One region of the Pantoea sp. PA1 genome, then DNA from elsewhere that is predicted to be linked to it. Evidence: predicted binding sites of a transcription regulator. Region 1 holds the regulator's gene; each other region holds the start of a gene.
The links. The regulator LexA, encoded in region 1, represses DNA repair genes until DNA is damaged. The targets are predictions, from matches to a motif close to TNCTGTATGTACATACAGNA.
Positions count from the first base shown of each region.

Region 2: AC1V0D_RS02760 (DNA translocase FtsK 4TM domain-containing protein) is a predicted target of LexA. The motif match lies at 1,883-1,902, and genes of this name have one in related genera.
Region 3: sulA (SOS-induced cell division inhibitor SulA) is a predicted target of LexA. The motif match lies at 1,735-1,754, and genes of this name have one in related genera.

Region 1 is NZ_JBXGEE010000002.1:32,910-36,188, reverse strand. It holds gene dinF (MATE family efflux transporter DinF) at 10-1,332, opposite strand; gene lexA (transcriptional repressor LexA) at 1,433-2,047, opposite strand; gene AC1V0D_RS10955 (diacylglycerol kinase) at 2,153-2,521, opposite strand; gene plsB (glycerol-3-phosphate 1-O-acyltransferase PlsB) at 2,649-3,279, shown strand, end outside.
Region 2 is NZ_JBXGEE010000001.1:524,970-528,248, forward strand. It holds gene trxB (thioredoxin-disulfide reductase) at 1-831, opposite strand, end outside; gene AC1V0D_RS02750 (hypothetical protein) at 942-1,175, shown strand; gene lrp (leucine-responsive transcriptional regulator Lrp) at 1,350-1,844, shown strand; gene AC1V0D_RS02760 (DNA translocase FtsK 4TM domain-containing protein) at 1,963-3,279, shown strand, end outside.
Region 3 is NZ_JBXGEE010000001.1:598,034-601,312, forward strand. It holds gene ompA (porin OmpA) at 1-873, opposite strand, end outside; gene sulA (SOS-induced cell division inhibitor SulA) at 1,224-1,715, opposite strand; gene AC1V0D_RS03035 (TfoX/Sxy family DNA transformation protein) at 1,926-2,555, shown strand; gene yccS (YccS family putative transporter) at 2,552-3,279, opposite strand, start outside.

The DNA of each region.
Region 1 (3,279 bases):
TCTGCCTGCTCAGGCCGCAAACCAGCTGTGCTGACGCCAGTGCCTGCGCCAGATGAGCCACAGTGAGAGGCCGCGCAGCGCCAGGAAAACCGTTACCGCCAGCCACAAACCGTGATTGCCCAGCACCGGCACGCTCAGCAGCGTCAGAAAATAGCCTGCGGCTGCCACCACCATGCTGTTACGCATCTCACGTCCGCGCGTTGCGCCGATAAACATCCCATCCAGCAGATAACACCAGACGCCGATCAGCGGCATAATCACCTGCCAGACCAGATAGCGGTCGGCCGCCTGCTGCACTGTCTGCAGAGAGGTCAGCAGCATCACGATCTGCGGGCCGGTAAAGGCATAAACCAGCGAGAAGAAGAGCGCCACCGCCGCCGCCTGTCGGCAGGCAGAGCGCCAGACGCGCAGCAGTTTGCTGCCATCTTTTGCGCCATGCGCTTCACCTGCAAACGCTTCGACGGCATAGGCAAAACCATCGAGCGCGTAGGCGGTAAAGGTAATGAACATCAGTAATACGGCGTTCACCGCGACCACCTCCGGCCCCAGCCTGGCGCCCAGCACGGTCAGCGAGGCGAAACAGAGCTGCAGCATAAGAGAGCGCAGCATAATATCCCGGTTGAGGCGCAGCAGCCGGGCGCTGTCACCGCGCCAGCTCTGTTTCAGCAGGCTGAATGGAATGCCGCGCAGCTTCAGAACCCGCCAGACCATCATGCCGCCGACGCCCAGCGTGATATATTCCGCCAGTGCCGTGGCGGTGGCTGCCCCCGCAACGCCCCAGTGCAGCCCCATGACCAGCCAGAGGTCGAGCACGATATTCACCAGGTTCCCCACCACCAGCAGGATCACCGGCGCACGCGCATACTGCACGCCCAGCAGCCAGCCCAGAATCACCAGGTTCGCCAGCGTGGCAGGCGCACTGAGCCAGCGGATCTGAATAAACAGTCCGGCCTGTGCCAGTACCAGAGGATCGCCGCCAACCAGATGGGTAGCCAGCTGAATAATGGGGTAACGCAGCGCGACAAACAGCAGACCCGCCAGCAACGCCATGATCAGCGGCTGGATCAGGGCGCGTGCCAGCGCCGTTTTGTCGCCTGCCCCGAAGGCCTGTGCCGTCAGGCCCGTGGTGCTCATGCGAAGGAAAAGCAGCAGCATAAAGAGGAAGCTGGTGACGGTCGTCCCGACCGCGACCCCGCCAAGATAGACCGGGCTGTCGAGATGACCAATCACTGCCGTATCGACCACGCCCAGTAAGGGAACGGTGATATTTGACAGGATCATGGGCAGCGCGAGCCGCCAGAGATTTTTATCGGTTGCCGTGATAAAGCGCATTCGCCATTCCGTGCTCAGTGTCGCTGCGCAGAGGCGGCAGCGACAAAATCAGGGCAGACAGAATAGCACCAGAAAAGGCGAATGCACGCAGGCGTCAGAATCAGAGCCATTCGCCGTTGCGTACGACACCCACCGCCAGACCTTCCACGGTCAGCGACTGGGCACGCGTATCGACAACAATCGGGTCGAAGTCGCTGTTTTCAGGCAGCAGATGCACGATAGCACCCTGCTTTTTCCAGCGTTTCACCGTCACTTCATCGTCAATGCGGGCCACCACGACCTGGCCATTGCGCACATCCTGCGTTTTATGCACCGCGAGCAGGTCGCCGTCCATAATCCCGATATCTTTCATCGACATTCCGCTGACGCGCAGCAGGAAATCCGCCGAAGGTTTGAACAGGCCCGGATCGACTTTGTAATGCGTCTCGATATGTTCCTGCGCCATGATGGGCTCACCGGCAGCAACCCGGCCAATCAGCGGTATGCCTTCTGAGGCTTCTTCTTCCATTAGCAGACGGATGCCGCGCGATGCGCCGGAGACAATCTCAATGACGCCTTTGCGCGCCAGCGCTTTCAGATGCTCTTCTGCCGCGTTTGGCGAGCGGAAACCCAGCTGCGCGGCAATCTCGGCACGCGTAGGCGGCATGCCTGTTGAAGTAATATGGTCGCGAATCAGGTCATAGACCTGCTGCTGCCTGCTGGTTAATGCTTTCATCCCGCCCCCTGGTTGTTTATACAGTCGCTGTGAGTATATACAGGTATTGGCGAAATGAAAACCGATTGTCAGGGAAAACGCGGCCTGAGCCGCGTTATGGAAGGTTTATCGCAAATGTGTCCAGAGCAGCGCGATCCAGACAAACAGGGCCAGTAAGATAGCCAGCAGTACCGCTGCCGAACCCATATCTTTTGCCCGGCCCGCGAGCGGATGATGCTCCTGACCGATGCGATCGACCACCGCTTCAATGGCGCTATTGAGGATTTCGACGATGACCACCAGCACCACCGACCCAATCATAAGGATGCGCGAGATCACATCAACGTCCAGCCAGCACGCGATAATGATCGCCGCCAGCGCAGCCAGGGCTTCCTGACGAAACGCCGCTTCATGTTGCCACGCGGCACGCAGCCCCTGCCAGGAGTAACCGGCGGCTTTTACTATTCTGATAAGTCCGGTGGCATTATTTGCCATGTGTGGGAACCCTTTTATCGGATTGACGTCAATGTCTGGGCTGCGTGCATTTGGCACCACCACAGATCTTCGCTGCACTTTCTGGTATGCTTGCGGCGCTTTGCTAACAAGAGGCTTCATGTTGTCTATGTCAGGTTGGCGTAAACTTTATTATAAATTGCTTAATTTACCACTCTCGTTTCTGGTAAAGAGTAAGGCCATTCCGGCCGATCCCGTGTCTGAACATGGTCTGGATCCGACCCGACCTATTATGTATGTTTTGCCTTACGATTCGAAGGCTGACTTACTGACTTTGCGCGCGCAGTGTCTGCGGCATCATCTGCCCGATCCGCTCTCTCCACTGGAGATTGATGGTTCCCTGCTGCCTCGCCACGTCTTTATCCACGATGGCCCGCGCGTCTTCCCCTATTTTGTACCCAGCGTGGAATCGGTGAAAATTTTCCACGATTACCTGGACCTGCATCGCAATAATCCCACGCTGGATATTCAGATGCTGCCCGTCACCGTGATGTTTGGCCGCGCACCGGGACGTGAAGTTCAGGGCGAAGCCACACCACACCTGCGGGTGCTGAACGGCGTGCAGAAGTTCTTTGCGGTCATCTGGCATGGGCGCGACAGCTTTGTCCGCTTCTCGCCGACCGTGTCGCTGCGGCGTATGGCCACGGAACATGGGACAGATAAGTCGATCGCGCAGAAGCTGGCCCGCGTCGCGCGTATCCATTTTGCCCGTCAGCGGCTGGCTGCGATTGGCCCGCGTT
Region 2 (3,279 bases), on a different contig from region 1:
GCTGGTCTGCGTCGCGTTTCCGTGCAGGCCGGACTGTACTTTAATGTAGCCATTTTCCAGCGCCAGCTGTCCGTCGAAAATTGCGGTATTCGGGCTGTGGCCGATAGCGACAAACAGACCCGCCACATCCAGCGATTCGGTTTCCTCGTTCTGCGTCGAGCGCAGGGTCAGCCCGGTGACGCCCATCTGGTCACCGACCACCTCTTCCAGCGTGCGATGCGTGTGCAGCACGATATTCCCGTTGCGCACTTTTTCCATCAGACGATCAATCAGGATCTTCTCAGCACGGAAGCTGTCACGGCGATGGATCAGATGCACTTCAGACGCGATGTTCGCCAGGTAGAGTGCCTCTTCAACGGCCGTATTACCGCCGCCAATCACGGCCACTTTCTGGTTACGGTAGAAGAAACCGTCGCAGGTGGCGCAGGCAGAGACGCCTTTGCCTTTGAACGCCTCTTCGGAAGGCAGACCCAGGTAGCGCGCTGACGCACCCGTCGCAATGATCAGGGCGTCAGCCGTGTATTCGCCGCTGTCGCCGGTCAGACGGAACGGACGGTTCTGCAGATCAACGGTGTGGATGTGATCGAAAATGATCTCAGTATTGAATTTTTCGGCATGCTCATGCATACGCTCCATCAGTGATGGACCTGTCAGATCGTGCGGGTCGCCCGGCCAGTTCTCCACTTCAGTGGTCGTGGTCAGCTGTCCGCCTTTTTCCAGACCGGTGATCAGCACCGGGTTCAGGTTGGCGCGTGCAGCATAAACCGCTGCGGTATAACCCGCTGGGCCGGAGCCCAGAATGAGTAGCTTACTGTGTTTGGCCGTACTCATGCGTTCCTCAGTTTCATTCGGCTGACATAGCCTGCGATTGTAGGGAATATCCGGCAGCAATGACAAGGTTTAGGCAATTTTGTTAACGATAGCTGCAAGTGGCGTAGACGATGAATGGCAACTTTGCCTGTGCAATGCGCCAAAAGGGGGCAAAACTCCGCTTAAGCGGTGCAATAGCTGAAAAAACCTCATTTAAAAACAGTAACCCAGCGGTCTGTCTGGCATCTTGTCCTGAATTTGGTGATTTTACTTTGACAATCGCCTGCGCTTTTGCGAAAACATTATCAGAAGCGGATAACATTTATCGGAACAAAACAGGTTTTCATCGCCTGTTTTGCACTTAACGCCGAATAAAAGCAGCCTGGTATGGATAATGACGCATGATGTGGACAGACAGCATGCGTCATATCGATAAGTCTCACCCACAGGCTCTGTTAGCTCACTTCAAAAATGCCCCGAACAATGAGCGTTTTCAGGGTGTGGCAGGTAAAGGGAAGGAATGAAGAGAGACAATAATAATGGTAGATAATAAGAAACGCCCCGGGAAAGACCTCGACAGAATTGACAGGAACATTCTGAACGAACTTCAGAAAGATGGTCGTATTTCAAACGTAGAGCTTTCCAAACGCGTAGGATTATCGCCTACGCCATGTCTTGAGCGCGTGCGCCGTCTCGAACGTCAGGGATTTATTCTTGGCTACACCGCACAGCTGAACCCGCACTATCTTGATGCTTCTCTGCTGGTATTCGTTGAGATTACTCTGAATCGTGGTGCGCCGGATGTGTTTGAGCAATTTAACGCCGCTGTGCAAAAACTTGAGGAAACTCAAGAGTGTCACCTCGTTTCCGGTGATTTCGACTACCTGCTGAAAACGCGCGTTCCTGACATGTCTGCCTACCGTAAGTTGCTGGGTGAGACCCTGTTGCGCCTGCCGGGCGTAAACGACACGCGAACCTATGTCGTCATGGAAGAGGTCAAACAGAGCAATCGCCTGGTAATCAAGACTCGCTGATGCGGGGCAGGTGCAAAACCTGAGATATTTCGGTACACTCCTGTGAATTCATACAGGATCAGCGTCGGGCTTGCCCGACGCTGTTGCTTCTTACTTTACAGGCACCTGGAGAGTCCTCTTGAGCCAGGAATATACAGAAGATAAAGACGTTACGTTACAGTCGCTGAGCAGTGGACGTCGTCTGCTGGAAGCGTTGCTCATTCTGGTGGCGCTGTTTGCCATCTACCTGATGGTTTCACTGGTCAGTTTTAACCCTTCCGACCCGAGCTGGTCGCAAACGGCCTGGCATGAACCTATCCACAATATCGGCGGCAGCGTCGGTGCCTGGCTGGCTGACACCTTACTTTTCATCTTTGGTGTAATGGCGTACGCCATTCCGCCGGTTATCCTGGGTCTGTGCTGGATTGCCTTCCGTCAGCGCGATAATCAGGACTATTTTGACTACTTTGCTGTCGGGCTGCGCCTGATCGGCGTTCTTGCGCTGGTGGTCACCACCTGTGGCATGGCGGCACTCAACGCAGATGATATCTGGTACTTTGCCTCAGGCGGGGTGATCGGCAGCCTGGTGAGTAATGCCATCGCTCCCTGGTTCAGTCCGGCTGGCGGCACGCTGATGCTGCTCTGCGTCTGGGCGGCAGGTATCACGCTGTACACTGGCTGGTCATGGCTCACTATCGCCGAGAGAATTGGTGGGGTCGTGATGGGCGTGCTGACCTTTGCCAGCAACCGCTCCCGTCACGATGAACCCTGGCAGGAAGAGGATGAACAGGATTCGCGTGAGTATGATGACGCGCCTGTGCTGCATACCGGCGATCAGGATGATGATGTGCTGCTGTCTGCCCCCCGCAAAGCCGCTGAACCCTCACCGTCTGAGCAGGATCCGTTGCTGGCTAAAGCCGCCGCAGCCACCAGCGCGGCCGTCGCCACTACCGCAGAAGCGGCCGATGTGCTGCTGACTCCGGCTGCGCCTGTTGCAGCGGCAACGCCAGGAACTGCTGCGTCCGCGGCGCCTGCAGCCGTACCGCCGTCAGCGGTGCATCCAGCAGCAGAAAGCCTGTCGGCCTCCCAGCCAGCTGCGCCTGTGCAGCCGGCACCGGCTCAGAGCGCCCCTGCTTATGCGGCAGCGTCTGCGCCGACGGCAACGCAGAGTGCATCTGCGCCTGCTGCCGCACCTCCGCTTTATCACTTTGAAATGCCTGACGAGGCGCCAGCGGTTCCGGCGTTCAGTGCCTGTGACGATGATGAGCCGAAAATGGGGAACTGGCGCGACACGCCGGTCAACCCTGTGGTGCCCGCCGCAACAGCCGCGGTCACCGCCGCTGCCGCTGCCTCCCGAACCGCGACGCGCACGGCCCCGGTCTTTGACCTGGCACCTGAAACGAATCTGAATCCGCAGGTTAAGCAGGGTATTGGCCCGGCATTGCCGCGTCCTAAT
Region 3 (3,279 bases), on a different contig from region 1:
GACTGACTGAGCACGTTTCTCAGACAGTTTCTGGTTGTACTGCTCTGAACCGATACGGTCAGTGAAGCCCAGTACGACAACGGAACCATCTTTAGGATCCATTGAGCTCAGCTGGCTGTACAGCTGATCCAGAGCCTGCTGGCCTTCTGGCTTCAGGGTCGCTTTGTTGAAGGTGAACAGAACGTCAGACTTCAGAGTGAAACGCTTGGTTTCAACAACTGGAGCTGGAGCTGGGGCCGGAGCCGGAGCTGGTGCAGCGACGTCATCCTGACCGAAGCGGTAAGAAACGCCTACGCTCAGCATGCCGTTGTCTGGACGTGCACCAACGGTCTGTGCATCACCGATGTTGTTAACCCACTGGTAGTCCAGGCGGGTAGCCCAGTTTTTGGTCAGTGCGTATTCAACACCTACAGCAGCCAGCGGAGATACGCCGGTGTCGTGGTCGCTGATGCGGCCAGTAGTTGGGTTAGTCTGCGTAGCATCTGCACGCCATACCATGCCGCCCAGACGGGTGTACACGTCCAGATCGTCATAGATTGGGTAGCTCAGTTTAGCTGCCAGCTGAACGCCCTGTGCTTTGAATGCGCCGTTAGTCACGGTGCCTTTGTTAGGCATGCGACCCAGCCAGTCATAGCCCAGCTCGAAACCCAGGTATGGGTTTGCCTGATAACCAACGAACGCACCTGCGCCCAGCTGGCTTTCATGAGTTGGACCGTTATTGTTCTCGTAACCGTGGCCGTAGTAGCCAGTGTCGTGATACTGAGACCAGCCCAGTTTAGCACCGGTGTACCAGGTGTCATCTTTCGGAGCGGCCTGCGCTACGGTAGCGAAGCCAGCCAGTGCCACTGCAATTGCGATAGCTGTCTTTTTCATTTTGCGCCTCGTTATCATCCAAATAGGCAATGAGCAAAAAGGTTGCTCTTGGTTTAAATCCTTCGCCGGGTCAAAACGCTCGCTTATGACTCTACCGCAAAAAACGGAGGTTATTGAGCACCCTGGCGAGATAAAGTCTACAACGAGATTGGAAACTTACAAGTATGATGTGAGGCGCTTCTGTAAAAAAACAGCGATTTATACACAATTTCTAACAATTAGCCTGGTAGTATTGTCGCGGCAGCAAGCCTGAAAAACCTGCTAAACCATTGTCAATGCTCGAACTAACAGAATCAGTGGTTTAGCGACGACAGATAAGAAAAATAGCTTGAGAAACTTCTTATTTTTACTTAATGAAACAAATCCGACTGAATTTTTATGGGGTTTTGTGGTCTGAGAGGCGCTTCCGATGTCCCGCCTGAACGCAAAATCAGCCCCAGCGCTTCACCCTCTGCTGCTGCATTTTCCAGTTGACGACGCTCATCTTCATCCAGCTCGTAGGGGATCCATGCCAGTACCACGCTGTAATTGCCTGTGCGTAACGCCCTGACCATCGCCTCAACCGCATTCAGTCGTTCTGAATCGGCGATGTGCATGCTTTTATTCAGCGGTAATCCCGATTCCTGCAGCCAGGCGCGATTCAACTTATGCGCGGGGGTTAACCACAGCTGCCAGCGTGATTGCTGACTCAATTGCTGCAATAACGGTAGCAGTAACATCTGCATCATTCCGGGCTGCTCACTGTAACGTAACTCTGTAATTCCACCAGGCTGAGCCGCCGGAACAGAAGAGGACGCATAACGATGAGCATAGCGTGCATTATCAGGATGTTGGGTTCGCATAAGTTAATCACCAGCAGTTGACTGTATGAATATACAGTACTGTCATCCTGGATAAAGATCAACCCAAATTTCTGAAAACGCCTCGCAAAAACGCGACAAGATTAGGCGAACCACTATTTATTCGTTGAACCCGCTTACTCTTTTTCCTATCTTCTAATTGCCTGATACCCAAGGCAATTTACGATCTGTTTCTGACATGGAGGTGGTGCAATGAAAAAGGTGAATCCGGTTGTAGAGCGCTCCAGAGCGCATCTGGCCCCACTGGGAGCCATTGAGTCCCGTACCCAGTTCGGCGGGTATGCACTGGCGGTTGAGAGTGTGGTTTTCGCGTTAATTAATCAGGGTGAGCTCTACCTGCGCGCCAGTGAACCCCTACAGGCGTACATCACCGATCGGCCTCTGCAGCCGCTGGTGTTTCGCAAGCGAGGTAAGCTGGTCAGTCTCAATTACTACCGCGTCGATGAGACGTTATGGCGCGATCCTGAGCACCTGCTGGCGCTCTCCGCCGCCTCACTGGAAACGGCGCAGCTGGAGCTGCAGGACAGGCAGGGTTCACCGCGCCTCAAAGATCTGCCCAACCTCAGTGTCCGTCTGGAGATGATGTTGTATGACGCGGGTATCATGAGCGTCAACCATCTTTACCAGATGGGGGCCAAACAGTGCTGGCTGAAGCTGAAAGCCATCAACCAGCACGTCGGATTTCAGACATTGCTGGCGCTGCAGGGCGCAATCACCGGTCATCATGCTGCTGCACTGCCGCAGGCAACCCGGGCCGAGCTGAACGCCTGGTTTCAGCGCACGCTGTTGTCTGACACAGCGCCCGGAAGCAGCAAAGGTTAGTCGGCGAGTAGCGTGCGGCGCAGGCGAGCCATTTCAGGCATCAGTGCCACCAGCAGACCGAGTTGCTGGAGCACCAGTGGCGCACGCGTGTCTGCATCCGCGGCCAGCTGGCTGATGCGCTGAGCTAACGGCTGGCGCATCGCCTCTGCCTGTTCATCACTGACCACCTCCGTCTGCAGCACATCTTCCACGTAGCAGACGGTGTCATCCAGCAGCGTCAGCAGTGCCGGATCGCTGATCTTATCGCGGTGGGCACCCAGTGCAGAGATGTAACTCAGAAACGAGTGGTTAGAACAGAGCAGCTGAAAAGCGGATTCACGCAGTTTCTGGCTGGTGCGACTTTCACTGCTCATATTTGACACCACCGACGCCAGCTCAGCATCGGCATTGTGCGCATCACGACGCGCAATGCGATAGGCGAGTCGGTTGTCTTTGCCCTGATGATACTGCTCCATGATGGCGTCAAGATAACGACAGTTGGCCTGCAGAGTGCGTTCTGCCACGGCCGGTAACTGACGGAACCGCCAGTCAGGCCAGATAAAGGCCACAGCCAGCCAGGCCAGCCCACAGCCCAGTAAGGTATCTACCACCCGTGGCAGGGCGACCTCAAATCCTTCACCTAACAGATTGAAGCAGAGCAGCACCAGCAGCGTAATAAACAGCGTGGCCTGCGCATACTGGACCTGTCTGAAGGCAAAAAAGAGCACGCCGGAGATAACGATCA